3 regions of the Neobacillus sp. BF23-41 genome follow, and region 3 is predicted to be linked to each of the others. Evidence: riboswitches for the same ligand, from Rfam matches in the RefSeq annotation. Region 3 holds a riboswitch; each other region holds the start of a gene.
What was found. A riboswitch is a leader RNA that binds a small molecule or an ion and turns the genes downstream of it on or off. The one in region 3 is predicted to bind glycine.
Positions count from the first base shown of each region.

Region 1: linked by a shared signal. The riboswitch ahead of AB7942_RS20180 (amino acid permease) and the one ahead of glyA (serine hydroxymethyltransferase) in region 3 are both predicted to bind glycine.
Region 2: linked by a shared signal. The riboswitch ahead of gcvT (glycine cleavage system aminomethyltransferase GcvT) and the one ahead of glyA (serine hydroxymethyltransferase) in region 3 are both predicted to bind glycine.

Region 1 covers NZ_JBGBPR010000014.1:95,841-105,904, reverse strand. The annotation lists gene AB7942_RS20210 (glycosyl hydrolase family 18 protein) at 1-122, shown strand, start outside; gene AB7942_RS20205 (hypothetical protein) at 551-985, shown strand; gene AB7942_RS20200 (patatin-like phospholipase family protein) at 1,087-2,007, shown strand; gene AB7942_RS20195 (hypothetical protein) at 2,361-2,915, opposite strand; gene AB7942_RS20190 (DUF2935 domain-containing protein) at 3,165-3,962, shown strand; gene AB7942_RS20185 (hypothetical protein) at 4,139-4,399, shown strand; glycine riboswitch at 4,670-4,750, shown strand; gene AB7942_RS20180 (amino acid permease) at 4,916-6,280, shown strand; gene AB7942_RS20175 (MFS transporter) at 6,515-7,732, shown strand; gene AB7942_RS20170 (hypothetical protein) at 7,963-8,334, shown strand; gene AB7942_RS20165 (GntR family transcriptional regulator) at 8,452-9,180, opposite strand; gene AB7942_RS20160 (PTS sugar transporter subunit IIB) at 9,504-9,812, shown strand; gene AB7942_RS20155 (PTS sugar transporter subunit IIC) at 9,818-10,064, shown strand, end outside.
Region 2 covers NZ_JBGBPR010000003.1:206,342-216,405, reverse strand. The annotation lists gene comGB (competence type IV pilus assembly protein ComGB) at 1-67, opposite strand, end outside; gene comGA (competence type IV pilus ATPase ComGA) at 48-1,130, opposite strand; gene AB7942_RS06865 (YqhG family protein) at 1,259-2,050, opposite strand; gene AB7942_RS06860 (DEAD/DEAH box helicase) at 2,028-3,716, opposite strand; glycine riboswitch at 3,894-3,981, shown strand; glycine riboswitch at 3,985-4,064, shown strand; gene gcvT (glycine cleavage system aminomethyltransferase GcvT) at 4,151-5,257, shown strand; gene gcvPA (aminomethyl-transferring glycine dehydrogenase subunit GcvPA) at 5,276-6,622, shown strand; gene gcvPB (aminomethyl-transferring glycine dehydrogenase subunit GcvPB) at 6,615-8,075, shown strand; gene AB7942_RS06840 (rhodanese-like domain-containing protein) at 8,176-8,559, opposite strand; gene AB7942_RS06835 (lipoate--protein ligase family protein) at 8,753-9,589, shown strand; gene AB7942_RS06830 (vitamin B12-dependent ribonucleotide reductase) at 9,931-10,064, shown strand, end outside.
Region 3 covers NZ_JBGBPR010000007.1:87,040-97,103, forward strand. The annotation lists gene lpdA (dihydrolipoyl dehydrogenase) at 1-535, opposite strand, end outside; gene AB7942_RS13085 (iron-sulfur cluster biosynthesis family protein) at 650-952, opposite strand; gene lipA (lipoyl synthase) at 984-1,862, opposite strand; gene gcvPB (aminomethyl-transferring glycine dehydrogenase subunit GcvPB) at 1,987-3,471, opposite strand; gene gcvPA (aminomethyl-transferring glycine dehydrogenase subunit GcvPA) at 3,464-4,816, opposite strand; gene gcvH (glycine cleavage system protein GcvH) at 4,818-5,213, opposite strand; gene gcvT (glycine cleavage system aminomethyltransferase GcvT) at 5,340-6,452, opposite strand; gene sdaAA (L-serine ammonia-lyase, iron-sulfur-dependent, subunit alpha) at 6,468-7,349, opposite strand; gene AB7942_RS13120 (serine dehydratase beta chain) at 7,349-7,861, opposite strand; gene glyA (serine hydroxymethyltransferase) at 7,876-9,126, opposite strand; glycine riboswitch at 9,275-9,372, opposite strand; gene AB7942_RS13130 (amino acid permease) at 9,583-10,064, opposite strand, start outside.

The DNA of each region.
Region 1 (10,064 bases), on a different contig from region 3:
TGCAGTCTAAACTAAACCTTGTAGAAAAATATAACTTACAAGGAATCGGCATTTGGCGACTCGGCTTAGAAGACCCTATGTACTGGAAGGCCATACCCGAGACAATAAAAGTAAAAAAATGATGATCTTGAATGAATTTTCCCTACAGAATGTAAGACATATAAAAAAGCAGATCCAATTGATCTGCTCAGATTGTCGAGAAAGGTTCATTTCTCGGCAATTTTTCATTTTGTCTGATCCAAAATCTCGATTTTTATTTATTGATTATCCCTGCTAACTGGCCTGGAGCGCAAATCAACAGACAAGTTGAAAATCCTATATATTAAAATTATTTTAACAAAGGTCCTATATTACTATTAAAATAGTAGCTGAGGTAGAAAGAAATGGTAAATATGGCTTTCGAAGTTTTTTCGTAATCGGGATACTATAAAAATATAATTACAGCATATTAATGTCCATATGAATACTATTTATCAATATAAAGGTAGGATGTAAAAGGAAATAATGATACCACTGGATGAAATAGTTCTTAAAAGGGAGTGATAGTAAAATGCTTTATATAAGGAACATTGAAAAGATCATAAATGATACATTAGATAAGCATAATTTAAATATTGACTATGAATTTAACAATAATCTCACTGTACCTATGAGTTATAACGTATCGACAAATACTATAAAATTTAATTATCTACAAGTTAACGGTTATATCAACAAAATTAGAATTAAAGAGATAGATGAAAACTTTGTTAGAATTATTCTTTATCATGTGATTGGGTATTACTTGGATTTTAAAAAAAACAAACATGATCTTAGGATTCTAATGTATGGTGAAGATGAAGAAATAGAGAAGCTTAAATCTGAAATTGAAACGAATGCTTGGGAATACGGGAGAACATTGGTACCGGAACAACTGTTACAGTCATATGATAAAGTACGTGAATTAGATAAAACTTTAATAAAGGGCCAATTAACCAATATGTAATCATCTTTTTTACTTATGGGGTTTTGTCAGGAAAACTTCTTTTCCGTCGTTAATCAACTATCTTAGCAGTTTAAAATATATTACTCGTGAGGTGGAAAAAAATGAAGGCGGATGCTGTTTTTGAAGGTGGTGGGGCTAGGGGAATTGCTTTTATTGGAGCGATTCAAGCAATGGAAGAGGAAAAAGTAGAATGGCAAAGATTAGCTGGAACATCAGCAGGAGCTGTAATCGCTGCTCTTTTGGCAAGCGGCTACAAAAGCTATGAAATTAGAGATCATTTGAGCAAACTAGATTTTTCAAAGCTACGAGGTAGATCGTACTTGAATCGAATTCCGATTTTTGGTACCTTATTAGAACTAATGATTCATCTTGGAATTTATAAAAACGATTACTTGGAAATCTGGATGGATTCACTTCTTATAGAAAAAGGAATTAAGACATTTGCGGATCTTCCAGAGGAAAAATTGAAGATCATCGCTTCTGATGTTACGAATGGCCAAATGCTTGTTTTGCCAGATGATTTGGATCGTTATGGGATGACTCCTGCTGATTTTAAGGTTTCAACCGCAGTTATGATGAGTGCCTCTCTCCCATTTTTCTTCCGTCCGGTTATTTGGAAATCAAAAGACAGTAAAAAGTCCTACATTTTAGATGGTGGTTTACTTAGTAACTTTCCAATATGGATATTTGATACGGAAAACCCTCGGTTTCCAACGTTCGGCTTCCGTTTTGTGAAAGATAAAGTTAACATAGATCCAGTAATACCAACGCCCCTCCACCTTTTTAAAAATATATTTAAAACGATGATTCAAGCCCATGATCTACTACATTTGAATAAAGAGACGATTGAACGTACCATTCAAATTCCAACTGGTGACATCAACGCTACTGATTTTGAATTGGATACGGCTGAAATCGATTTTCTCTATATGTCAGGCTATTCTTCTACAAAAGAATTTTTATCGAAGTGGGATTTTGAACAATATAAGGTTAAAAGAATGCAAAGATTAAAGAATAAGTAGCTGAAAAGGCCATTTCTCGAACTTTATTTAGAAAATAGATTAAAAGTGAATGTAATCAGGTGCACAATAGCAAGAGCACCTAATAGATTCGTACCGATATAGAGTAGAACGTCCATTAGTTTCCTCCTCAATTTTTTACACTTCAATACTTAAATCATTATAAACAAGGTATATTGAAAAAGTTGTCGATATTCCTCATTTTAAATGAACTGTTAACTTCTTTTAATAAAAGAAAAAAATTTTCATTGTTTGACTTATGTTTGTAAAAAAGGCCATGCTATTCTGAACTGCCCTGTAAATGTTAGACACTAAACTAACATTTACGGGGCAGTTCATTCTAAGCACGGCTTTTCTCATTTCCACCATTTCCACCATTTCCTTTGCTCGGCGACTGCGATTTGCTTTCTGGTTTCTTCCTCAATCATTTTACTTCGTTCCTTTTCCAATTGCTCCATACGTTCAACATACTTCAAAATTAGATTAATCTTTTCTTCTAGCTGAGCTTCTCGTACTGCCTTCTCCTTCAAATGTTTGATTAAATCTAAGTTTACTTGCTCCAAATGTTCTATACGATCCAATAACTCATTAGTGTTAGTATTCTGCTCAGTATCGCCATCATTAGTTGTCTGTAACGGCACTTCTTCCAAAAGTGTTACCGTTTTATTTTCTTCAGAGATCCATGTCATCACTGCTTCGGCTGAATGGTCCATCGTCATACCTTCTTGCTTACTGAATTCGATTAATTTACGGAATGCGATAACATCTTTTTCAAAATAGGTTCTATGTCCTCTGTTATTACGCTGAACTTGATACCCATGTCCTTCCAAGAGAGTGGCATACTTCCGTAATGTATTGCCATCAATTCCAAGCAATTCCTGTACGTTACTAGGTGAATATATTATCGTCATAACACTACACCTCCAATTTAACACTTCTATAAAACGCTGAGAATTCCTTTTTTTATTAGAATTTTTCTGAATGAAGTATAGGTAATGCACTATATGGAAGGAAATGGCTATAATAGTGATGAAGAAAGGAGATTAATAGATTAAATTGAAATTTTTGGAATTTAAACCAGTATGTCATTGGTCATAAGTAGCAAATCAGAGGAATAAACATCAAAATAGTGTGGGTATTTCTTATTGGGAGGAATAAACATGAATGATGTCTTTGCGAGAACAGCAAGATTTGAACATCGTTTTTGGCTCCAAATATTAGGTGATCATTCAAGGTTTATTTTCGAAGCCCTTGCACCCGTTCAAAAAGCGGAAATTGAAAAGGCAGCATCTTTTATTCGAGTTTTTGACAAGCTTCTGGATCGTGCAAATTCCTCAGATTTAGTGACATTAACAATCGAAGCTGAAACAGAGGTTATAAGATTACGGGAATTTAAATTGGACTTATTAAGAAAACATCTGATTGGGAAAATAAAAATTCACCTTTCGCCAACCTTTATCAATCATATGGTCAATGAATTAGAGGAATACTTAAGAATTTTAATACACCTAAAAGCAGGGGAAGTTCCACCTGTTTACCATGAACTACATCATCATCTTTTATGGTTATTAGATGCTTCGGGTCATTCTGAGGCAATTTTCTCTAATTTAGATAGTGTTGAAAAGAAGCTCATAGAGAAAAGTAATACATTTAGGAAGAATTTTGAAGACTTTTACCTTAAAGCAGTCGAACTAGCAGGATATTTAAGAACTAATTTAACTTCGTTTCCTGCTTTGGAAAGAATGAATTTAGAAAGCCAATTGGAAATAAAGTTATTTCAAAATTTTCTACATGAAATAGAAGAACTCAGACTAAGTAAGCAAGCATTAGGAACATTCGCCCCCCTAATGGCGGATCATATGTACCGTGAAGAATGTTATTATCTTATGAAATTAGCAGAATCGGCAAATCTTGACTCACCGAATTGTAATCCTGCAAAACCTCGACGTATGGAGTGAGTTCACAAAACTGCCAAAAATAATAACTAATAAAAGGTGAGGGGGAGTTTAAGCAAACACCCCTTTTTGCTGTTATGGAGATATCTGGATCATATAAAAAAACTTCCTTATTTTCCAAGAACATTGGACAGGGTTATTTCCATATTCTATTGTATCAATACTTGAGGGTGTTCATTATGAGTATCAAAAGGGAAATACAAACACAACCACAACCAATGATCGGTCAAGCATGGACTGGTAGACATGTGATCTTGCTTCACTGTACAAATAATAATCAATTTATTAATCTTTATAAAAGTTTCCATGCTCCGATTGAGCCTCCACGTCACAATTGTGCGGAAACTTTGTCGCAATTACTAAGTATCGGCTATCGTATAATCGCGGTTACTCCCATCTCAGCAAATCATATTCAATATTTTTTGGTACTAGGAGATTAAAGATGCAGAATCAAGGATTACGATAAAAATGAACCCAATCCTTTGCAGTGGGTTCATTTTTTGTTACTCCATTAATCTAGATTTTCCGAAATTAATTATTGACAAAGTAATTGAATACTACTAAAATTAGAAATTATTTAACAATAATTTAGTTTGTGAGATAAGATGTTTTAATGCATAACTTTTTTAGCGGGGGATTTTGAACCATTTGTTCTTCTACATAAATTAAATACTAAGCAAGCTATGATTGCTATGGATCAAACTATAGCAGGAGCAGCTTCTGGAGAGACCGCAGGAAATCTGCGGCGCCGAAGGGTTCACAATCTCAGGCAAAAGGACAGAAGAGTACGAGTTTTATTTGTTATTCTAACAAAAGAGTAATGGATATTATTTGTTATTCTTATGACCGATGAGATTGGAGAAATTCCAATCTCTTTTTTTACGGAGTTTAACTCATTGTTCATAATTTCACATAATGGACAAAGGAAATTATTACTAAATGAGGGGGCAAATGAAGTGGCACAACAAGAATTAAAAAGAGATTTAAAAAATCGGCACGTACAACTGATTGCGATTGGAGGTACGATTGGTACAGGTTTATTCCTAGGTTCAGGGAAAGCCATTCAGTTAGCAGGTCCATCTATCATTTTTGCCTACTTAATTGTGGGTATCGCATGTTTTTTTGTAATGAGGGCATTAGGAGAACTTCTTTTATCAAATAAGGGCTATCAATCATTTACGGACTTCGCTGAGGATTATATTGGACCGTGGGCTGGTTATGTAACTGGATGGACGTATTGGTTTTGTTGGATTATGACAGCAATGGCTGATATTATTGCTGTTGGTGTATATGTACAATATTGGTTCGATATCCCACAATGGGTACCTGCTATAGTCTGTTTAATTCTATTATTGGGACTAAATTTATTAACAGTAAAGCTATTTGGAGAATTAGAGTTTTGGTTTGCTTTAATTAAAGTGATCACCATTCTTGCTTTAATCATCATAGGGGTCATTTTGTTAATTATTGGATTTCAAACAGATTCAGGAACGGTTACAGTAAAAAATCTATGGAGCCATGGTGGTCTTTTCCCAAATGGAATGTCAGGTTTCTTACTTTCTTTTCAAATGGTTGTCTTTGCATTTGTAGGTGTTGAATTAGTAGGTGTATCAGCAGCCGAAACATCGAATCCACAAAAAAATATCCCATCTGCAATAAATAAAATACCTTTAAGAATACTGTTTTTCTATGTGGGAGCCCTTATTATCCTTTTATGCATCAATCCATGGACGCAACTGAATGCAGCAAACAGTCCTTTTGTAAAAACGTTTAGTTTAGTTGGTATTCCGATTGCTGCAGGAATTATTAATTTTGTCGTCTTAACATCTGCTGCGTCTGCCTGTAACAGTGGATTGTTTTCAACGAGCCGCATATTATTTAATTTAAGTAATCATCAACAGGGACCCGCGAATTTTGCTAAATTAAATAAAAATCATGTACCGAGTAACGCATTATTTATATCTGCACTTGTTCTATCCGTCGGAGCTCTTTTAAGTAAGCTGATTCCAGAACAAGCCTTTGGTATCGTGACAACGATTAGTGCGATTTGTTTTATTTGGGTTTGGAGCATTATCTTAATTTGTCATCTGCGATATAAGAAATCACGCCCAGATTTACATGAAAAGTCGATTTTTAAAGCACCATTTACCCCATTTATTAATTATCTTGTTCTCACGTTATTTGCATTTATTCTCATTATTATGCTATTTGCAGAATCAACTCGTGTCGCTTTATTAATGACACCATTATGGTTCATTCTTTTATTCATAGTGTATTCATTTAAAAGGACAAAGGGAAAAAATATTAGAATATCTGCGTAAAGTAGAATTCTTGCAATATAATAAAAATATTGTCACATGAAATGTATCGTGTTACTATTAGATGAAATTAAATTCCTTTAATTTGGTCCAGAGAGGCCAAAAAGGCAAAAGTAAACTTCATCATACTAATTATGTATATGAATGCCCTTTTGTCCTTTGGATGAAAGGGCATTTTATTTTTGCCCATAATCTTTTAATCAAAGTCCTGTGAGGCTTGAAAGGAGAACGACAAAAATGGATTATCGTAAAAAAACAGTAGTTGCATCAGTAGCAGGTTTAACATTAGAGGGCATGGATATCATGTTTATCTCCTTTGCGATGTCGATGATTATTGCAGAGTTTCATATTGACATGGTTGCTGGAGGTCTTATTTCTTCGATTACCAATTTAGGTATGCTCGCTGGAGGAATCATTTTCGGTATCTTAGCAGATAAATTTGGGAGAGTTAAAATATTTACCTATACGATTCTACTATTTGCTATCGGAACGGCATTAACTGGTTTAGCCGTAAATATTGAACAAGTATACATCTTTAGGTTTATTGCCGGCTTAGGCGCAGGTGGGGAATACGGAATTGGTATGGCGCTTGTGGCTGAAGCATGGCCAAAGAATAAACAAGGACGCGCTTCTTCTTATGTTAGCATCGGTGCACAATACGGTGTGATTCTGGCTGCACTTCTTAGTGCCATGATCCTGCCTGCTTGGGGATGGAGAGGATTGTTTTTCATCGGATTGGTTCCGGTTATATTCGCCTTTATCGTCCGAAAAAAATTAGACGAATCACCCGTGTGGCTGGCATCACAAAAGAAAAAACAACTTGTGCCAAAGCAAGGGAATTTAAAGCAATTGTTTGCTACTCCAAGAACTTCAGTTACGACGATTGCTTTAGCTATCATGGCAACGGTCCAAATTGCAGGTTATAATGGCTTGATGATTTGGCTGCCATCCATGCTTCAACAATCCCAGGGATTATCAGTTTCAAACTCGGCTCTTTGGACGATTAGTACAGCTGCGGGAATGATTGCAGGTATGTTAACTTTTGGACAGTTTATGGATCGACTTGGAATGAAGCGGTCATTCGGAATCTTCTTATTCGCTTCCGCAATCGCAGTCTTTTTATTCTCCTTTGCGTCAGGAAGTGCGGGTCTTTTAATCGGCGGTGCGATTGTAGGATTCTTCTCGAATGGAATGTTTGCTGGTTACGGTGCATTAATAAGCAATTATTATCCAGTAGAAATTCGCAGCACAGCAACCAATACTATCTTTAACTTCGGTAGAGCATTAGGGGGATTATCTCCTATTTTAGTAGGATATATCCTGCAGCATGCTAATGTGACGATCGCAATGGGATATCTTGCTGTACTCTACTGTATCTCCTTTATAGCAATGGTTAGTTTGAAAAAAAGAAAAGATAATCAAGATCAAAACATTACTTTATCTAAAGCAGTGTGAATTGACTCTTAAAGCTTCTTCATAAAATAATAAAATCTAAACTAAATTGAGGCTGCAAATCAAATTGGATTTGTGCCTCTTTTTTATGAAGATGTTTCACTTTTTCCTGATTCTTTCATTAATAAGGAATTTTTTCGAGACATTTGGTTTTGTTGGTGTCATTATTCCCTCCCAAGACATACACTCTTTTTAAAGATGGGTTGGAAATTAGACATTGAGGAGAGGACAAATTGAACTTCGAGATGCAAAAAGCGAATATGTTGGCTGAAAATATCAATGGTTTTATAAAATATGTTCAGAAAAGCCATGAAAATAAAAACAGTTTTAGGTTTAATCCGGATAAATTGTTTCAAATAAAACTCCTGATTGAGGAGTTTAAGTTTCAAATACTAGCAGATGAGCTTTTAAGAATCAATAAGTTTTCCTGGGATGAAAAGTACACGTATTATTTAGTTGATCAATTTATAGAAGGAATCGAGATTATTGATGAATACATCCATAATAACTACAATGATTTATTTCTCTTAACGGCTAGAGTTTACACATTAAAGGATCTCAGTCAATCATTTAGCAGGCAGGGAAAACCGTATCATTGGTCCTAAGGCCTCCTTTTTTTAACTAAGGCATTGGTATTAATAATGCCAATGCCAATTATTGGAGGCGATTTTCGATATGACCAATCCTTTTTCACGTTAATCTACTGTTTTATATATAAATCGTTAGTAATTTCTTTCAATGACAAAATGGGCCAAATCTCCACGATAGATTGTTTTTGAATATTCGATGATGGAACCATCTTGAAGATATGCAAAGGTATCGAGCGCAAAGCAGGGGTCACCAACACAGATATGTAGTTTTTCTGCTGCCTCTTGATCTGCAATAAACAATTCGAGGCTTTCAATTGTCTTGTTTATTTTTAAACCAAATTGTGTTTCCAAAAGTTTATATAATGAATTTTCACAACCCTGTTTATTTAAAGCTGGGGTTTTATACCAGGGTAAAAAGGCAGTTTCAAACTGTATCGGTTCTTCATTTACATAACGTATCCGCTCTAGGACATTAACTGGTTCTCCCTCTTGGATCTTTAATTGTTCACTAAGATACTCATCTGCTGGTATTACTTCTAATTGTCCTACTTTGATTAATGGTTTTTTTCCCTGCATGGAAATTTGACTCGAAAAGTGGTCAACCGTCGTTGTTAAAATTTGTTTTACCTTGTTTGCGGAAACAAAAGTTCCGCTTCCTCGTTTACGATAAACATAACCCTCCATCGTTAATTGTTGTAGGGCAGTTCGTACAGTTGTCCTGCTTACACCATATTTTTCGCAAAATTCAGCCTCCGTCGGAAGTTGTGAGTCTGGTTTATATTCCCCGTCGTTAATCAATTGAATGATTGCATCTTTTACCTTAAGGTGCAGAGCACTTCCGTCTTTTGCATCTTCTATCATAGTGGACTTCCCCCTCAATACCTATAGATTAACAAAAAATAGCTCTTAAAGGTACTATAAAAGTACAATTATTTATATTTGTAATAACAAATTTTAAAAATAATAACAAATTAGTGAGAAATGTATTGTAAATATTCAGAATTGTTATTACAATAAGATTATAAAAACCTTTTACTACTTTTTGAAATAAGCTACATGTTTACTTCTAAAGGGGGAGGAAGATTAGTTATAAGCATTATTAATGTTAAGCATCTTTTTCGAAAAGTCGAACTCATTTGCAATTTTATTAATTTATGTAACCGCTTTCTTAAAGGGGGATATTGATGAACATTTTATTATGCTGTTCCGCTGGTATGTCTACGAGTCTATTGGTTTCCAAAATGGAAGCAAGCGCCAAATCACAAGGGATAGATTGTAAAATTTGGGCAGTAGGATCCACTGAAATAAATGACCAGATAAACAAGGCAGACGTATTGCTTCTTGGTCCACAAGTTCGCTATATGCTTACCCAGCTTAAAAAGGCAGGAGAAAAGATTGGTATTCCGGTAGATTCTATTAATCCGAAGCATTACGGCCTTTGTAATGGAGAGGAAGTTTTGAAGCAGGCAATTAATCTAATAAAAGGGGAGTAGGTAACATGATGAATTTTATCGATAAATTTATAATGCCTTTCGCAAATAAGCTAGGGAACAACAGGCACCTTCTTGCTATTCGTGACGCTTTGGTAGGAATGATCGCGATTACCATGATTGGTTCGTTAGCCGTGTTATTAAACAACCTAGGATCTGTACCTGGCATTGGTAAATATTATGAAAAATTAATGATATCTATTTTCGGTGAAACTTGGAAAACTTTAGGCTCAGATATCTGGTGGGGTACCCTTG
Region 2 (10,064 bases), on a different contig from region 3:
GTTCACCGGTTCTTCTCAGGAAATTAGCTTGTTCATTCACTGACCATTTAGACCGTTTCATCGTCATATACCAATCGTTCATATTCAGATTCTTGGATATATCCAAGGGCAATGCCCTTATTAATTACATCTTTTATCATTCGGTAACGAATTTCTATTTTTTCTCCTTGAGCAGCTTTCATTACTGCGTGTAAATTTCGTCCGGATAAAAGTTCAAATACACTGGCACGTTTCCATCTGCCATAGGAATAACAAATAGGTGAACACTCTCCTTCGCAAAAAGGGCAGGTAAGTTCAACCAACCTTTGGGCTGTTATGGCAATAAGTGTCTGCTCGACCTCTAACCAATTCACTCCAAACTCACGCAGGCGATAAACCGCTCCCTTCGCATCACGGGTATGCATCGTGGAAAGCACTAGATGGCCTGTTAATGCTGCCCTTACCGCAATCTTTGCCGTCTCAGCATCTCTAATTTCACCGACCATTATAATGTCAGGATCATGTCGAAGAATTGCCTTTAATCCGGCTGCATAGGTGACGCCTGCTTTTTCATTGACTTGGATCTGCAGGACTGAGTCATAGTTTTTTTCAATGGGATCTTCGAGTGTAATGACATTACGATGAAATAAGTGGGCGGTTTCATTTAAAAGGGAATAGAGAGTAGTCGTTTTTCCGCTGCCCGTCGGGCCGGTAAAAATTATTAATCCATGAGCGTGTTTGAGAAGGGCAAGTAGTTTTCGGGTCATTGCTGGGAAGAGTGAAAGTTGGTGAAAAGGAATTTGTTCTTGCTGTGGTAATAGCCGGATGACAAGGCTCTCTCTGTTATTAGAAGGGAGTGTGGAAAGTCTGAGCCCCATTAAATTTCCGTCAACTTCACAAAAAATGGATCCACTTTGTGGTCGTCTTCTTTCTCCGATATCCATATTGGCTGTGAATTTAAAATGTGAGATTAATCTGTCGCATTCATCTTTTGGAAGGGATAGTCGAGGAATTAACTTGTTGGTTAATCGGATTTGGACGAGTGTGTCCCTCTTCCTTGGGATAATGTGAATATCTGTTGCCTGGTTTCGTGCAGCATCTGTAATGATTCGATTTGCTAAAATTTCTATCTCGCTAACAATAAGTACCACCGCCTTTTCATTTTTCTATGGGATAATATTCGACATGATTCCTCCTTATCCTTCTTTATTTTCAAAAATATTTTTAAGGGTGTCAGACACCATGTGAAAATTTCACATGGTGCCTGACACCCTGTCCCTTATATTGCTTTTTCAGTTAGATAAAAGAGGCCGCCATTGATGAAGGATATGGAGATTTTTGGTTCGTACTGTTCCTTTAGAGCCATTTTTTCGGTTTCAAAGTTTTCATTTTCATCTTCAACATCCTCGTAAAAATGATTCAAGAGGCGTAAATCTTTATCCCAACGTTCTCGCGCATCTATTGCCCAAGAGTGGTCATCCTTCTCAATTATGGATGAAAGATAGGTTTCAACTCTCAACATCCCGCTTTGAGGTTTCACTAAAGGTGACAAAGTAAAGGAGTAATCAGGTATTTTTGGTGTTAACGGTATTTCAAGCAGTCTGTCATGGAAATCTTCAACCATTTTTCCGTTAATGAGTTGTAAGCCGATAGATTTGAAAATATCCCGCTTACGGTCACATTGATAGGAGATCTTAACATTCATACATAGCCATGGTAGTAAAGGAGTTTGCTTGTTTTGATTCCGATGATTTTCATAAAGTCGGATATAGCTGGCTAAATTTTTCGTCGAAGTAAAAATTTGATGAAGCCGAGGTGAACCAAAATGAATGATTTCCCCCTTTATATTTTCAGGAGCGGCATCTTGGTTCGTAATAAATGTTAACTTCATCGGGTTTGGAATTCCACCCGTTTTTTCTAAATAGTGCCAGTAAAAAGGGCGATTCATTAATTCCTTATCAAGTTCAACTGTTAACTGAACAGTCAAATATCCTGGGCTATTCGCCACAATTGCACAGTCATTAGCCTGAAAATAGTTCAATAAAAAGTTATGAATTTCCTGCTGCTGCATGGGAATCTCCCTTCTTCATGTCCTGAGCAAATTCAATCATTGATGATAAATTTTCCATTTTAATTCGCATTTCGCCTTCGGATGAGGATTGTCCAAAAATATCGATTAAATGGTCTTCAATATTGCCAAATTCCAACTTTGTTAAAATATCGTCCAGTTCACCAATTACTTTTTCAAATAAATGTATTTTCTCATAAAGAAGCTTCAAAATATGTTCTTCGACAGTATTTTTTATCGCAAAATTATAAATCATGACATCCTTTTCCTGGCCCAGACGATGGATACGACCAATTCGTTGTTCGAGCCTCATTGGATTCCATGGCAAATCAAAGTTAATTATATGATTACAAAATTGAAGGTTAATTCCTTCACCGCCTGCTTCAGTTGCAATAAGGACCTGAGCGTGCTTTTGGAATAATTCTCTCATCCAGTCCTTTTTTCCACGCTTAAAGCCGCCCCGAAAAGGGACAGATGAAATTCCATGCTGTTTTAAATACCATTGGAGGTACATTTGTGTTGCTCGGTATTCTGTAAAAATAATTACTTTATCATTTACTTTTTGAATTAATTCTAATGCTTTTTCCGCTTTTGAATTCTTCTGGACAGCTTCGACTTTTTTTATTAAATACTGAATTTGTTCCTCAAAAACTGGGGTTGGATTTTCCTTTTTTTGGAGCATATTTTTTAATGTATAAAAAACTGCTTCTCTACTGCTGCACGCCTCACGCTGTAATGTCATTACGGAGAATGAACTTGTCTGTGCCCAATTCCCCTCATTTTTTAGTTCAGTAATTGACTCATAAAGATCTTTCTCCTCTTGAGTGCATTCAATTGGAATGGTTTCCACATGCCTTTTCGTCCACTCAATGCCTGTATCTGCCCGCCTGTTCCGAATCATAACCTTGTTTACTAATTCTTTTAAATGCTCATCATCATTTAATGAACGTGCATCTCGTTTGTATTTTTCAAAGAATGTCGTTTCGCTGCCTAAATGTCCTGGTTTTAATAATGAAACCAGATTAAAAATTTCCTCGATACGGTTCTGAATGGGTGTTGCCGTCAATAGTAAACAAAATTTCTTTTTCAGATTTTGGACAAATTCGTAGTTTTTTGTTTTGTTATTTTTAAGTTTATGGGCTTCATCAATGATAATAAGGTCATAGTCCTGTTTAAAAATTATGTCTCGATGGGGATTTCGTTTAGCTGTATCAATTGACGAAACGACAACATCGCACTGTTCCCACACATAGCTCTTCCTTTGTGAAATGGCTGGAATGAAAAATTTGCTATTCAACTCCATCGACCATTGAGTAACTAACGATGCAGGGACAAGAATTAATACCTTTTTCACCAATCCGCGAATCATATATTCTTTTAGAATCAGCCCGGCCTCAATCGTTTTTCCGAGTCCTACTTCATCGGCAAGGATGGCTTTCCCATTCATGTTTTCAATTACTTGTTTAGCTGTTTCAAGCTGGTGAGGAAGTGGGGTTAGATTGGGTAAATGACTTGGTGCCAATAAACCTGTGAAATCTGGAATGACGAGCTGTTTTTCAACTCCAATTGCTAGTTTAAAAAGTTCCCAATTCCCCCATGGACCATCGTTTTCAATTCTATGTAAAAAATCATCCTTCCAGGAGGAATCAAATTCAATTTCGATCGACATGGTTCCAGCTCCTTTTTATTCAATTTCCAGCTATATGCTTTTCTAATAAAGTTATTGCTCAATGTATTATTTTAATGGTAGGATAATAATAGCTTTGAATGTTTTAAATATTTTAATAAGGTAATTTATTTTATAAGTATAATTAGTATGACCAATTTGGATAATATTATAATGCGAATGATAACAAGGGGAGAGACTACTTATGTAGCGCCGAAGGAGCAAGCAGAAATGTGAATCTCTCAGGCAAAAGAACTCTTGTAGGACGCAGCTCTGGAGAGCGCTGCTAGCTTTAAGCAGCCACCAAAGGGGAAAGCCTTTTTAGGTAAACTTTCAGGTGCAAGGACAGAGACCTTCTTACGTTTCATAGGAGGTTTCTGTCCTTTTTTATATTATCCATTGAATAATTTGCGCCAAAGATTGAAGGAGGATTAAGAATGTCTGAATTAAAACGAACTCCACTTTTTGATGTGTATAAAGAATGGGGAGGAAAAACCATTGATTTTGGAGGTTGGGCACTGCCGGTCCAATTCTCTAGCATTAAAGAAGAGCATGAAGCTGTTCGCTCATGTGCAGGATTATTTGATGTTTCCCATATGGGTGAAGTAGAAGTAAAAGGCACTAATAGCTTAGCATTTTTACAAAAAATGATGACTAATGACATTTCAAAAGTAAAAAATGGAGGTGCCCAGTACACCGCCATGTGTTATGAAAATGGCGGTACTGTTGATGACCTGCTTGTATATAAGATTGAAGACAATCATTACCTTTTAGTAGTAAACGCATCAAATATTGAAAAAGATTACAAATGGCTTGAAGACCATTTAACTGGTGATGTCTCTTTAGAAAACTTATCGGAAAAAACAGCACAGCTGGCTATTCAGGGACCACTTGCGGAAAAAGTATTGCAAAAGCTTGCGGGAGATAATGATTTAAGCCAAATTGGCTTTTTCAAATTCCAACAAGATGTAATCCTAAATGGGAAAAAGGCACTTGTATCAAGAACTGGTTATACTGGTGAAGATGGCTTTGAAGTGTATTGCGATGCAAAAGATGTTGTGGACCTTTGGAGAGACATTTTAACTGCAGGTAAAGAAGATGGAGTAATCCCATGTGGATTAGGGTCACGCGACACACTTCGCTTTGAAGCAGTTTTAGCGCTTTATGGTCAAGAACTATCTCCAGAAATTTCACCACTTGAAGCTGGAATTGGCTTCGCTGTGAAATTAAACAAAGAAGATGACTTTATCGGGAAACAAGCGTTAATCCAACAAAAAGAAAAGGGCTTAACAAGAAAATTGGTTGGAATCGAAATGATTGATCGTGGGATTCCACGTCATGGCTACCCTGTATATAAAGGTGATCAGTTAATTGGTGAGGTTACAACTGGAACGCAATCACCCACCTTAAAGAGGAATATTGGTCTTGCCCTGATCAATGCAGAATTTGCGGGTCTTGAATCCGAAGTTGAAGTTGAAATTCGCGGCAAACGTTTAAAAGCTACTGTAGTTCCAACACCTTTTTATAAAAAAGAAAAGAAATAACAGAAGGGAGTTAGGTTTATGAAACATCGCTATTTACCTATGACTGAACAAGATAAGAAGACTATGCTTGAGGCAATTGGTGTTTCCTCTATTGATGAACTGTTTAGCGATATCCCTGAGAAAGTAAGATTTAAGGGTGAGTACAATATAAAAGCGGCAAAGTCTGAAACAGACTTAATGAAAGAGCTTTTTAAGATGGCTAGTCGGAACGCTGACCTGAAAAGAAACGTATCTTTTATAGGTGCAGGTGTTTATGACCATTACATGCCTGTAATTGTCGACCATGTTATTTCTAGATCAGAATTTTATACAGCTTATACACCTTATCAACCAGAAATTTCACAAGGTGAACTTCAAGCTATCTTTGAATTCCAAACCATGATTTGTGAGTTAACTGGAATGGATGTTGCCAACTCATCGATGTATGATGGCGGAACTGCTCTTGCTGAAGCAGCAATGCTTAGTGCAGGCCATACCAAACGAAAAACGATAGTCGTATCCAGTGCTGTACATCCAGAATCACGTGATGTTCTAAAAACTTATGCAAAGGGTCAGTACCTCAATGTGATTGAAGTGCCAGTCAAAGATGGTGTAACAGATCTTGACGCATTAAAAGGACTCGTTAATGAAGATGTTGCAGCCGTTATCGTCCAATATCCAAACTTCTTTGGGCGAGTCGAGCCGTTAAAAGAGCTTGAGGAAATCATTCATGCAAATAAGTCCATGTTTGTTGTTTCAAGTAACCCACTGTCCCTTGGGGTATTAACACCTCCAGGTAAATTTGGTGCTGACATCGTTATTGGTGATGCGCAGCCGTTTGGGATCCCAACTGCCTTTGGCGGACCGCACTGCGGATATTTTGCAGTCACTACTAAGTTAATGCGGAAAGTTCCAGGCCGTCTTGTTGGACAGACAACGGATGACCAAGGGCGCCGTGGTTTTGTCTTAACACTACAAGCGCGTGAACAGCATATCCGTCGTGATAAAGCGACATCAAATATTTGTTCCAATCAGGCATTAAATGCACTCGCTGCATCTGTAGCGATGACCGCTCTTGGTAAAAAAGGTGTCAGGGAAATGGCTGCGGCCAACTTGCAAAAAGCTCATTATGCGAAAAATGCTTTCAAGGAAGCCGGCTTTGAAGTTGTTTATGATGGCCATTCCTTCAATGAATTCGTTGTGAAATTAACTAAGCCTGTAAAAGAGATCAACCAAAACCTTTTACAAAAAGGAATAATTGGGGGCTATGATTTAGGGCGTGATTATTCAGAACTGGCTAACCATATGCTGATTGCTGTAACAGAACAAAGATCGAAGGAAGAAATTGATACTCTAGTGAAAGAATTGGGGGATTTCCATGCATAATCAAGACCAGGCACTCATTTTTGAACTTAGCACACCAGGCCGCATCGGCTACAGCCTGCCGGAAATGGATGTACCGGAACTAGATCTCAGCGGTCTCCTTCCTGATGGTTACCTTCGTACAGAAGAGCCTGAACTTCCTGAAGTTTCGGAGCTTGATATTATGCGCCACTACACTGCCCTTTCGAGGAGAAATCATGGCGTCGATTCAGGATTCTATCCACTAGGCTCGTGTACGATGAAATATAATCCGAAAATCAACGAAAATGTAGCGCGTTTTAACGGATTTGCACATGTCCATCCGCTACAAGATGAAAGCTCTGTTCAAGGTGCTCTTGAACTTTTATACGATTTGCAGGAGCATTTAATCGAAATAACAGGTATGGACGAAGTGACCTTGCAACCTGCCGCAGGGGCTCATGGGGAATGGACTGGATTAATGATGATCCGTGCTTATCATGAGGCTAACGGTGATATGAACCGTACAAAAGTAATCGTCCCTGATTCTGCTCATGGTACGAACCCAGCTTCTGCTACGATTGCTGGTCTAGAAACAATTACCGTTAAATCAAATGAACATGGTCTTGTCGACCTTGAAGATTTAAGAAGGGTTGTTGGGGAAGATACTGCTGCATTAATGTTAACCAACCCGAATACGCTTGGACTATTTGAAGAAAACATTCTTGAATTGGCTGAAATTGTCCATGAAGCAGGTGGTAAGCTTTATTATGATGGAGCAAACTTAAACGCCGTTCTTTCAAAAGCAAGACCTGGGGATATGGGATTTGATGTTGTTCACTTAAATCTTCATAAAACATTCACTGGCCCACATGGAGGCGGTGGTCCTGGTTCCGGTCCTGTCGGGGTGAAGGCAGACCTTATCCCGTTCTTACCAAAGCCGATTATCACAAAGCAAGGCGAAGAATATGTCCTTGATTATGACCGCCCGCAATCAATTGGCCGTGTGAAGCCATATTACGGAAACTTCGGGATCAATGTTCGTGCTTACACATACATTCGCTCGATGGGACCAGATGGCTTAAAAGCGGTAACAGAGTACGCTGTATTAAATGCGAACTACATGATGAGAAGGCTTGCTGAATATTATGATCTACCATTTGATAGACATTGTAAGCATGAATTTGTACTCAGTGGAAGACGTCAGAAAAAATTAGGCGTTCGTACATTGGATATTGCGAAACGTCTGCTTGATTTTGGTTACCACCCACCAACCATTTACTTCCCATTAAATGTGGAAGAGTGTATTATGATCGAACCAACTGAGACCGAATCAAAAGAGACACTGGATTCGTTCATCGATATTATGATCCAAATCGCTAAAGAAGTGGAAGAAAATCCAGAAATCGTTCAAGAAGCACCACATACAACAGTGGTCGGCCGGATGGACGAAACAAAAGCAGCCCGTAAACCAGTTTTGAAATACCAAGAAGCTTAATAAATGGAAAGGTCAGATTCGAAAAATAATCTGACCTTTATCTTGTGTAGCAGTTTTTGAAATTAAAAAAGGCTCCGAATCCGGAACCTTTATTGATTTCTTATTTCTTAGCTTTTACTTTACCTGACCATTTTTTGAACCCGCCTTGTAGCTGAGTAAGGTCTCGATAGCCTTTTCGGTGTAAGAATTGGGCTGCACGTCCACTCCGCATTCCACTCTGGCAATACAAATATACTGGCATATCAGACCGGATTTCTTTCATACGCATTTTCATTTGCGACATTGGGATATTACGTGCTCCTAAAATATGGCCGCCTTCGAATTCGTTTGCTTCACGAACATCTATTAGTTGTGCCTTTCTGTACCCCGCACGGAACTCTTCTTCTGTTACCGTTTTAACAATTCTTTTCTGATAGAAAAAGGTAAAAACGGAATAAATGATAACTGATACAATGATGATTAATAATGGATAAAGTGAACTCAATTTCTTTTTGCTCCTTTCAAGCTTTCCTGCACTAGTATTTATTATATAAGTCAATCCGATAAAGATAAAGATGAATGCAAAAAAATCTTTTGATATTGCCTAAATAATTATAGCAGAAACATCTTATTTTGAATCTATATCAGATTTTGGTAGACTTAAACAAGAGATAATTATAAAAAAATGAGGTTTTAGAATGAAAAAAGAAGTTTGGCGTTTTATTGATACTGGAAATAGTTCACCATCTTTTAATATGGCTTTAGATGAAGCGTTACTCGATTGGCATAGTGAAGGGAAATTTCCTCCAGTGATTCGATTCTATGGCTGGGATCCGGCAACGCTATCAGTAGGTTATTTTCAAAAAGTAGAGAAAGAAATTGATATGGAAGCAGTCAAGGCACACCAATTAGGTTTCGTAAGAAGACCTACAGGAGGACGCGGCGTTCTGCACGAGCATGAACTTACCTATAGTGTCATCGTTTCTGAAGAACATCCAGAAATGCCTAATTCTGTTACAGAGGCATACCGTGTAATTTCTGAAGGGATTTTAAAAGGTTTTCACCATTTAGGACTTGAGGCATATTTTGCTGTCCCAAAAACAGCAGAAGAACGGGATGCTTTGAAAAACCCTCGCTCTGCTGTATGCTTTGATGCTCCAAGCTGGTATGAGCTTGTGGTGGAAGGAAGGAAGGTTGCCGGCAGTGCACAAACGAGACAAAAGGGAGTGATTCTACAGCACGGCTCCATTCTATTAGATTTGGATGAAGATAAGCTATTTAGTTTATTTAAATATCCAAGTGAGAGAGTTAAGGAACGAATGAGAAAAGCATTTAAAGATAAAGCGGTTGCTATCAACAACATTAGTCCAAGAAGAATTTCACTTGAGGAAGCAAAGGAAGCTTTTTATAAAGGCTTTGCTGAGGGTCTAAATATTGAGCTTGAACCTTATCAATTAACCGAGGAAGAACTAGCTTATGTTGAAAAGATTGCAAAAGATCGCTATGAAAGTGATGAATGGAATTTTAAAAGATAATTTGAAACGGCGAATTCGCCGTCTTTTTTTGTTGCCTTATCGATTAATGTAAAGAAGCAACCTGCGAAATTTGTTGAATTTTCCTGTTTTATGACGAAAATCTATTAAAAGCTATTGATTACTTTTAAATCTATTATTTCTTAAGTTTGACAAAATAATTATAGTTTGCTTAACATACAATATATAGTGGTGTCGAAAATATTTTCGGTACTATATATTGATATTTAGTTGATTTATTCAGGTGGGCTATGATAACCTAAAAATACAAACCAACTAGATATAGCGTAAACCTGCTAGATTTAGCACAATAGGTGGATTTTTATTAAGAAGGAGTTGTTCTAATGTCTGTAGTTTTTAGACAAACAATGAATATTGATTTTGAAAGGTTGAATGAGGATATTCAATTATTCCCCCAGGTGCATCCAGTTACCCCAGATATGAAAATAACTCACAAGGGTGTTTCTCGTTTGGTCAT
Region 3 (10,064 bases):
TAATAATCGAATTTGGAAGCGTCTCCATTTTCAAGGCTTCATCCGATGTCATCACATAGCTTTCATCTACTTCTAGGCCATGGAGTGTTCTTGGACGAGAGCCTGTTGCAATCAAAATATTCCTGGGGCTTAAAATGATTTCCTCTTCTTGATTATTCAATTCCACTAGAACATCGTTTGACTGCAAGATACTACCTTTCCCATCATAAACATCGATCTTTCCTTTTTTCATTAAATGTTGGACACCTTTAAATAGCTGAGCCGTAATTTCTTCTTTCCGAGCCTGTACTTTTGAGAAATCAAGTCCAACTTCTGAGGCAATGACACCATACTTATCTACATTTTTTGTTTGAGCGTACACTTCTGCGCTTCTTAATAAAGCCTTACTAGGGATACAACCAGCATGAAGGCATGTTCCACCGATTTTTCCTTTTTCAATTACCGCCGCTTTTAAACCTAATTGTGAAGCTCGAATGGCAGCAACGTACCCTCCTGTTCCACCGCCGATAATAACAACATCATATTCTTTTGTCATCTTCGTGTCTCCTTTAATAAAAATATGTATTCATATCTATAGGAAAACTTGGTTTAATATCATCATAAAACAGTTCAAAACTCCAATCCGTATTCCCCATCAACAATGTACCTATTAAACAATTTCAATTGCACATGCACTAGAGGCAAAGCTTTCTCCAACTAGAAAACCGTGTTCGGCGCTATAATCGATTTGTGTTTCTTCATTAATATAGCGTCTTGTAAAACGATCCAGCCTAATTTGAATCCCATCCATCTCAATGGTTAAATCGTTTCGTCGTGGTTCATCAAATACAATGGAAAACTTAACAGTCATTCCGCATCCGCCAGCGACTTCGGCGTCAATCCGGGGAGTCTGGTCTCCATTGACTACCATTTCCTTTAGCTTGTTCATGGCTTCATTTGTCATTTTTATCATAGTTGGACCTCTCTCCCCTTATTTTAAGTGATTAAGCATTCACTTTTGCTGCATTAACCTGTTCGTCTGCATGATAAGAAGAGCGAACCAGCGGACCTGCTTCGCAATGACTAAAGCCTTTTGACATGGCAATCATCTTTAGTTCTTCAAACTCTTGTGGACTCCAATATTTTTGGACTTTAAGATGATGTTTGGTTGGTTGCAAATATTGACCGATTGTCATAATATCTACATTGTTTGCACGAAGATCGTCCATCGTTTCTATAATTTCTTCTTTTGTTTCTCCTAGACCAATCATAATGCTTGATTTTGTTGGAATAGTAGCATTCATTTCTTTTGCTCGTCTCAAAAACTCAAGGGAACGTTCGTAAGTTGCCCGTGAACGAATTCTAGGTGATAAACGTTTCACTGTCTCAATATTGTGATTTAAAATGGCTGGCCTGGCATCCATTAATGTTTTTAAGTTGTCATATTCACCCTTCATATCGGACGGGAGGACTTCAATGCTACAGAATGGATTGCGACGTCTTACTGCCCGTACCGTTTCAGCAAATACCCCGGCTCCTCCATCTTTTAAATCATCACGAGCAACCGCTGTAATCACGACATGCTTTAAGCCCATCTGCTCCACTGATTCAGCAACACGTTCTGGCTCTTCCCAATCAAGCTCTGTCGGCAGCCCTGTTTGAACCGCACAGAATCGGCAGGCACGCGTGCATACACTTCCTAAAATCATAAAGGTTGCGGTTTTACGTTCAGCCCAGCATTCATGAATGTTTGGGCATTTCGCTTCTTCACAGACCGTATGTAGCTTTTTTTCACGCATCATTTTTTTTAGGCCAGTATATTGTTCATTCGTATTTAATTTTATTTTTAGCCATTCCGGTTTGCGAACATAATCAATAGACATATCTTCCACTCCTATGAACAGTCATGAAGTTTTTGGTTTATATTAAACCACCGAGAATGACATCGTGAGAAAATTTATTTTCTTCTTTATCTTCATTCTCAGTGGTTCATGTTTACCCATTCGTTTAAGACATTACGGTTTCTCTTTTTACTGTTTCTTCTTTTGTATAACGTAAGATTGGTGTTCTAGCTGCCTGTACTTCATCCAATCGGCCAATAACCGTAGTATGTGGTGCGTCTAATACGACACCTGGATTTTCTTCCACTTCTCTTGCAATTTGAATCATGACATCCGCAAAAGCATCTAGTGTTTCTTTTGTCTCTGTTTCTGTCGGTTCAATCATCAAACATTCCTCTACATTTAGTGGGAAGTAGATGGTAGGTGGATGGTAGCCAAAATCAAGCAGACGTTTGGCCATATCAAGTGTTCTTACACCAAGCTTTTTCTGTCTTGTTCCAGATAACACAAATTCATGCTTACAAATTTGTGAATACGGTGCCTCAAAATACGGCTCAAGTTTTTTGCGCAGATAATTCGCATGAAGTACTGCACTTTCCGACACTTGACGTAACCCCTCAGGTCCCATTGTACGAATATAGGTGTACGCACGTAATAGAATACCGAAGTTTCCATAATATCCTTTCACTCGACCGATCGATAGCGGTTGGTTCGAGTCTAGCACATATACCTCATTCACTTTCTCAACACGCGGTACTGGTAAAAACGGAATCAGTTTCTCTTTCACACCGACTGGACCTGCACCTGGGCCGCCGCCGCCATGAGGTGTAGTAAATGTTTTATGAAGATTTAAGTGCACAATGTCAAAGCCCATTTGTCCCGGAGTTGATTTCCCTAAGATGGCATTAGCATTGGCTCCATCATAGTATAATAAGCCGCCTGCTTCGTGAACAACCTTGGAGATTTCTACGATTTCTTTTTCAAACAGGCCGAGAGTATTAGGATTTGTTAACATCAGTGCGGCTGTATGATCATTTACATGCTTCTTTAATTCTTCGATGTCGACTAACCCATGCTCATTGGATGGAATCGTTATCGTTTCAAAACCGGCAACCGATGCACTTGCAGGGTTTGTTCCGTGTGCAGAGTCTGGTACAAGGACTTTCGTTCTTACCTCTCCTTTTTGCTTATGGTAGGCTTTGACCATCATTAACCCTGTCCACTCACCCTGTGCTCCTGCTGAAGGCTGTAATGTCACTGCATCCATTCCTGTGATGACAGCTAACTCTTCCTGTAATTCATATAAGACCTCTAGTGCGCCTTGTACTGTTTCCGTTGGCTGGTATGGATGAATGCGGCTAAACCCTTCCAAACGTGCTACATCTTCATTAATTTTCGGATTGTACTTCATCGTACAGGAACCAAGTGGATAGAAGCCATTATCGATCCCATGGTTTTTATTCGAAAGCGCTGTGTAATGGCGAACAAGCTGCAACTCTGATACTTCCGGGAGTTCTGCTGGCAGGTCACGAATCAAATGCTTGGGAAGTTTATCATTTAGATCAACAGGATCAACGTCACTTTCCGGAAGGCTTGATCCAACACGTCCTTGACGACTGATTTCAAAAATTAGGTCATTATATTCAACCATTAACAACTGCCTCCAATACCTCGATAAATTGGTCAATCTCTTCTTTTGTCCTCTGCTCTGTTACTGCTAGCAGCATTTGATTTTCTAAACCGTAATCCGTTCCTAAATCAAACCCACCGATGATACCTGCCTCAAGAAGTTTGGCATTGACTTCCTTTACCGGACGAGGAAGCTTGACAACAAATTCATTAAAGAATGGCGCTTTATTCATAATGGTAAAGCCTTTTTTATTTAAAGATTTTGCCATGTAATCGGCTTTTTCAAAGTTTAATTGGGCCATATGACGAATTCCTTGCTTTCCAAGTGCACTCATGCAAACCGCAGAAGCAAGTGCATTTAATGCTTGGTTTGAACAAATATTAGATGATGCTTTATCACGGCGAATATGTTGTTCGCGTGCTTGCAGGGTTAATACAAATCCGCGTTGTCCTTTTTCATCTTTCGTTTGCCCGACAATTCGTCCTGGGATTTTTCGCATGAATTTCTTACTTACCGTAAAATAACCGCAATGTGGGCCGCCGAAGGACATCGGAATTCCTAATGGTTGCATATCCCCAATCACAATGTCTGCTCCAAGTTTACCAGGAGCCTGCAAGAGTGCCAGTGCCAATGGATTGGCGCTTACAACTAAAAGCGCTCCTTTTGTATCCGCGATATTCTTAATTTCTGCTAGATCCTCAATGGAACCGAAAAAGTTAGGGTATTGAACAATAACAGCAGCAGTGTTTTTATCTATTTGTCCTTGCAGCTTCACTAAGCTTGTCTCATCATCAGTAAGATTGACGTATTCAACTATATAACCTTGGCCATCTGCCACCGTATTTAAGATGGCACGTGATTCAGGATGAACTGCCTTTGACACAAGTACTTTGGAACGTCGTGTTGATGTAACAGCAAGTGATGCAGCTTCCGCAAGAGATGTAAAGCCATCGTACATCGAAGAATTGGCGACATCCATTCCTGTCAGCTCACAAACCATGGTTTGGAATTCAAAAATCGCCTGTAATTCACCTTGGCTGATTTCCGGTTGGTATGGTGTATAGGCGGTGTAAAATTCGGACCGTGAAATCATATGATTGACCACACTTGGAATATAGTGATCATAAGTTCCTGCACCAAGAAAGGTTGGGTAATGATTAGCATTTTTATTTTTGGAAGCAAGTTGATTCATTTTTTTCAAAAGGAGCGGCTCAGGCACTGCCTCTGGAATAGGCAGCTCACCGTTTAGTTGAATTTCAGCTGGAATATCTTCAAATAACTCATCTATCGAAGAAATATTTAAAAAAGCAAGCATTTCCTCTTGATCCTGTTTCGTATCAGGGAGGTATCGATAAGTGGAAGTCATTTTATTCCTCTCCTTCATTAATAAATGCTTGGTACGCATCTTCATTTAAAAGTGATTCCAATTCATCAGGATTGGACATTTCCACTTCTACTAACCAACCTGCTTCAAATGGATGTTCGTTAATCGTCTCAGGAGCATCTCCTAACTCTTCGTTTACAGTAACAACCGTACCTGATACAGGAGAGTATAGGTCAGAAACTGCTTTTACTGATTCGATGGTACCCATTGAATCATTCGCTGTTACTTCATCATCCACTTCTAAGGTTTCAACAAAGACAATATCTCCTAATTGCTTTTGTGCAAAATCAGAGATTCCAATACGTACCCGATTTCCGTCTAATTGTAATACCCACTCATGTTCTTTGCTATATAGTAAATTTGCTGTCGCTTTAGTCATTGTTTCTCTTCCTTCCGATTGTAAATTCAAGTTTGATCCTTCAGATCTTGATTTCATGTAAGTTTACGTAATAGTCGGCCTGCCTATCATCTTTATACAAGTTAACCAGAGAACTCTATCACTCTATTAACTCTTTTTATAGAAAGGTGTTTTAACAACAACGGCATCAATCTGCTTATTTCGGATTTCCACTTTTAATGGTGTCCCCACTTCTGCATGTTCTGCGGATATTAGTGCAAGGCCTATGCTTTTCTTTAAAGATGGTGATTGGGTTCCCGATGTAACAACACCAATTGCCTCTCCACCTTCCGAAACTACTTGATAACCGTGGCGTGGAATCCCCCGGCCTGTTACCTCAATTCCTACTAATCTTCGTTTTAATCCGGCCTCTTTTTGTGCTAATAGTGCGGATTTACCGATAAAATCACTTTCTTTTTTCGTTTTTACGGCAAAGCCGATTCCTGCTTCAAGAGGACTAATATCACTTAATAACTCTTGACCATAAAGTGCAAGACGTGCTTCTAAACGAAGCGTGTCACGTGCACCGAGGCCACATGGCTTTAAGCCATCCTCCCTTCCTACTTCTAAAAGCTTTACCCAAAGTGCTTCGACTTGTTCAGCGGCTAAATAAAGCTCAAAACCATCTTCTCCTGTATAACCTGTACGAGATACGAGCACATCTGTAATTCCGTCCAGGTTGACATGTTGAGCAAATTTAAATGAGCCAATTTCTGATAGATCTGTTTCCGTTAACTTTTGTAAAACACCTTCAGCCTTTGGACCTTGGATGGCAAGCTGAGCTACTGTCTTCGAAATATTTTGGAGCGTCACATCTCCTTTTACATGCTGCTTCATCCATTCATAATCTTTCTCAATGTTTGAGGCATTAATGACGAGTAAATATTTTTCATCTGCTAATTTGTACACTAATAAATCATCGACTGTCCCGCCGTCTGGATAGCACATTGCTGTATACTGCGCTTGATCGATACTAAGCTTTGTTACATCGTTAGTGACAAGGTAGTTAATGTAACTCTCTGCATCTTTGCCTTCAACAAGCACTTCACCCATATGTGAGACATCAAAAAGACCTGCTTTTGATCGAACCGCCTCATGCTCATCTAAAATGCTGGAAAACTGTACTGGCAATGCCCAGCCTCCAAAATCAATGACCTTCGCACCTGATTTTCCATAAACTTCAAAAAGCGGTGTTTGCTTTAATGCTGTTTCTGTCCCCATTGATAGACCCCCTACCTAAGATTTCCGACAAAATAGTCGTTCCTTTACCTGTTTACCTGTTTCTGTTATTGCTAGACCTCCAAGCGCAGTTTCCCTAAGTGTCCGAGGCATATCTTTTCCGACCCTATACATCGCTTCAATCACTTCATCACACGGAATGCGGCTTTCAATCCCCGCAAGAGACATATCAGCCGCTGAAAATGCGATGGAGGTTCCAATCACATTTCGCTTTATGCAAGGCACTTCAACAAGACCCGCGACTGGATCACAAACTAAACCCAAGAGTGACTTCATGGCAATGGCCGTCGCATTTACTGCTTGCTGTGGCGTGCCCCCTTTTAACTCAACGATTGTTCCTGCTGCCATGGCTGTTGCGGATCCTACCTCTGCTTGGCAGCCTCCAGCCGCCCCCGAAATGAACGAACGGTTTGCAATGACAAACCCAAGCATACTTGCCGTAAACAATCCCATGACTAAATCTTTATAGGGTGTGCCATCATTTTTATGAAGCGAAAACAATATTCCCGGCAAAATACCGGCTGCTCCTGCAGTTGGCGTGGCCACAATAACCCCCATCCGTGCATTGCTTTCTGAAGTTGCCAATGAAAAGCTCATTGCATTGCTTACATATTTTCCTGAAAGCGATTTACCTTCATGTACATAATCATACATTTTCACGGCATCCCCGCCAGAAATTCCACTCGGTGCAGTCGAAGCATCTTTTATACCGCTATCAACGGCCTCTTTCATTTTGATCAATCGCTCTTCCATCATGCTAATAATGGTTTCTTTGTCTCTTCCTGATTTTTCTGTTTCCATCATCAACATGATTTCACCAATGGTTTTTTGTTCTCTTTCACAAGCTTCAATCAGCTCTTTCATCGACCGAATCTCCATCATATTGCCTCCACAAGTACTTTCTCTCTTGGTTGATAATAACTAGCAAGGGCTGAAAAGTCATCGCCTGCGCTTAAACGAATATCTACCTTCGCCTCGTTAATCATAAAGATCTTGGATAAGCCCCCACCAAGTGATGCACCGCCAACCTTTACAACACGATCACCGTGTTTCACTGTCACGATTGTTGTATTTGGATGGTCATAATGGTCACAGATATCTCCAAATTCGAAATGGTACTGCATGCCAACCTCTTTTGCCCACTCCAATGAATGTTTAATGCGTATATCATCGGTATCCATCCCAATCAATCCGCCAAGAAGTGCTTTATCTGTTCCATGTCCTTGATAGGTTTCAGCAAAGGAATCATAAAATACAATCTTGGCCTCTTGTGGACAATCTCCTAACAGTTCATAAATAAATTTCCCGATAGATACGACACCTGCTGTATGAGAACTCGACGGTCCCACCATAATAGGGCCTATAATGTCAAAACAACTCTGAAATTCCATCCTCATACCCCCTCTTATACTGTGATTGCCTGTTGAAATAACGGATAGACTCCACAAATTGCTTTGGTTGTTTCTTTTGCTTTTTCAAGAACGGCTTTGTCCCCATTGCTCTTCAAAACAGATGCGATTACTTCCCCGATTTTCACCATTTCATCCTGTTTCATACCTCGAGTCGTTAAAGCCGCCGTCCCCATGCGAATACCACTCGTAACAAAAGGCTTTTGTGGATCAAATGGAATGGTATTTTTATTTACAGTAATGCCAGCTTCTTCTAATAATTTTTCTGCTTCTTTTCCAGTTAAATTCCACGGACGTAAATCTAAAAGGACGATATGATTATCCGTTCCACCAGAAACAAGGGCTGCACCTTCATTTTTTAATGTTTTGCCTAGTGTGTCGGCATTTAGAATGATTTGTTTCGCATATTCCTTAAAGCTTGGCTGCAATGCTTCATTGAATGCAACCGCCTTAGCTGCAATAATATGCATTAACGGGCCGCCTTGAATCCCTGGGAACACCGATTTATTAATGGCTTTTATCATCTCATCATCATTTGTTAAAATAATGCCGCCGCGCGGTCCTCGCAACGTTTTATGCGTAGTGCTCGTTACAACATCTGCGTATGGAACCGGCGATGGATGAAGACCTGCTGCAACAAGTCCTGCAATATGCGCCATATCTACCATGAATTTTGCGCCAACTTGATCTGCAATTTGTCTAAACCGTGCAAAATCAATCGTTCTAGTGTAAGCACTTGTACCAGCAATGATCAATTTCGGTTTTTCTTTTTTCGCGATCGCTTCCAGTTCATCATAATCAATCAATTGAGTATCTTCTCTCACACCATAGGACACTACCTCAAACCATTTTCCTGAAACACTGACAGGACTTCCGTGCGTTAAGTGCCCGCCATGAGAGAGGTTCATCCCCATCACTTTATCACCAGGTTGAAGCAGTGCGAAAAATACAGCAAAATTTGCTTGTGCACCTGAGTGAGGCTGAACATTGGCATATCTAGCACCAAACAACTGAGTTAGTCGGTCAATTGCAATTTGTTCTGCCACATCGACAAATTCACATCCGCCATAGTAACGCTTCCCTGGATAGCCTTCTGCATATTTGTTCGTCATCACACTTCCCATTGCTTCTAAAACATCTGAGCTTACGAAGTTTTCAGATGCGATCAACTCCAATGTTTGATGCTGACGATGTTGCTCTTTCCTAATTGCTTCAAAAATAGTTGAATCATTTTGTTGTAAACTCAAACCGTTTCCCCTCGATTCGTTGTATTAGCTACCTCTATCTGTGTTTAACCTCAGATTTTATCTGTTTATTCCCAAGATAAAGTCTGAAGCGAAACCATATTTTTTTGCACGCAAAAAAGGACAGAAAAGGGTAGCACATGGCTTTCTTCTACCCTTCTCTGTCCTTTTACCTGAGAGTTTAAGTTCGATTAAGAACCTTCCCCTTTGGTGGCGTAAACTGTCTACGCGCTCTCCAGAGTTGCGTCCAATTGTGGTTCCATCTACCTGAGAGATTTGTTCCAAGGGTCTTTTTGGAACTTGCTCCTTCGGTGGCGTGTAAACTTGCACTCTCCCACAACCATCTTCCGCATATTCATTTTTATTATTTTCAGAATAATAGTTAATGGAATCTAAGTCAAGCTTTTTTGAAAGCGGAAACAATAATTATTAATAAATGTTATTTTTTTGGGTTGCCGCTTAATTTTCTGCTACTTTTTGTTGATTCTCCTGATCCGCATAATTCTCCTGATCCGCATAATCCGCCTTCTTTATCAACATCTTATAAATCGCAATCAGCATGATAAACCAGACAGGTGTTACAAACAAAGCAACACGAGTGTCTTCCGCAAGTGCTAGTACGACAAGGACGAACGCTAGGAAGACAAGGATTAAGTAATTGGAAAATGGATAAAGCGGCAATTTAAATTTGTTCACTTTCGCTAGATCTGGTCTGGTTTTGCGGTATTTCAAATGGCTGACGACAGTAATACCCCAAATAAAGATGAAACATACTGTAGAAATACTTGTAATCAGCGTAAATACTCCTTCTGGCATTACATAGTTCAACACAACGGCAATTAAAATAACAACAGTGGAGAAGAACAATGCATTGGAAGGTACTTGACGAGAAGTAAGTTTTGCAAATGGTACTGGTGCATTTTTATCTCTGGCAAGTGAGT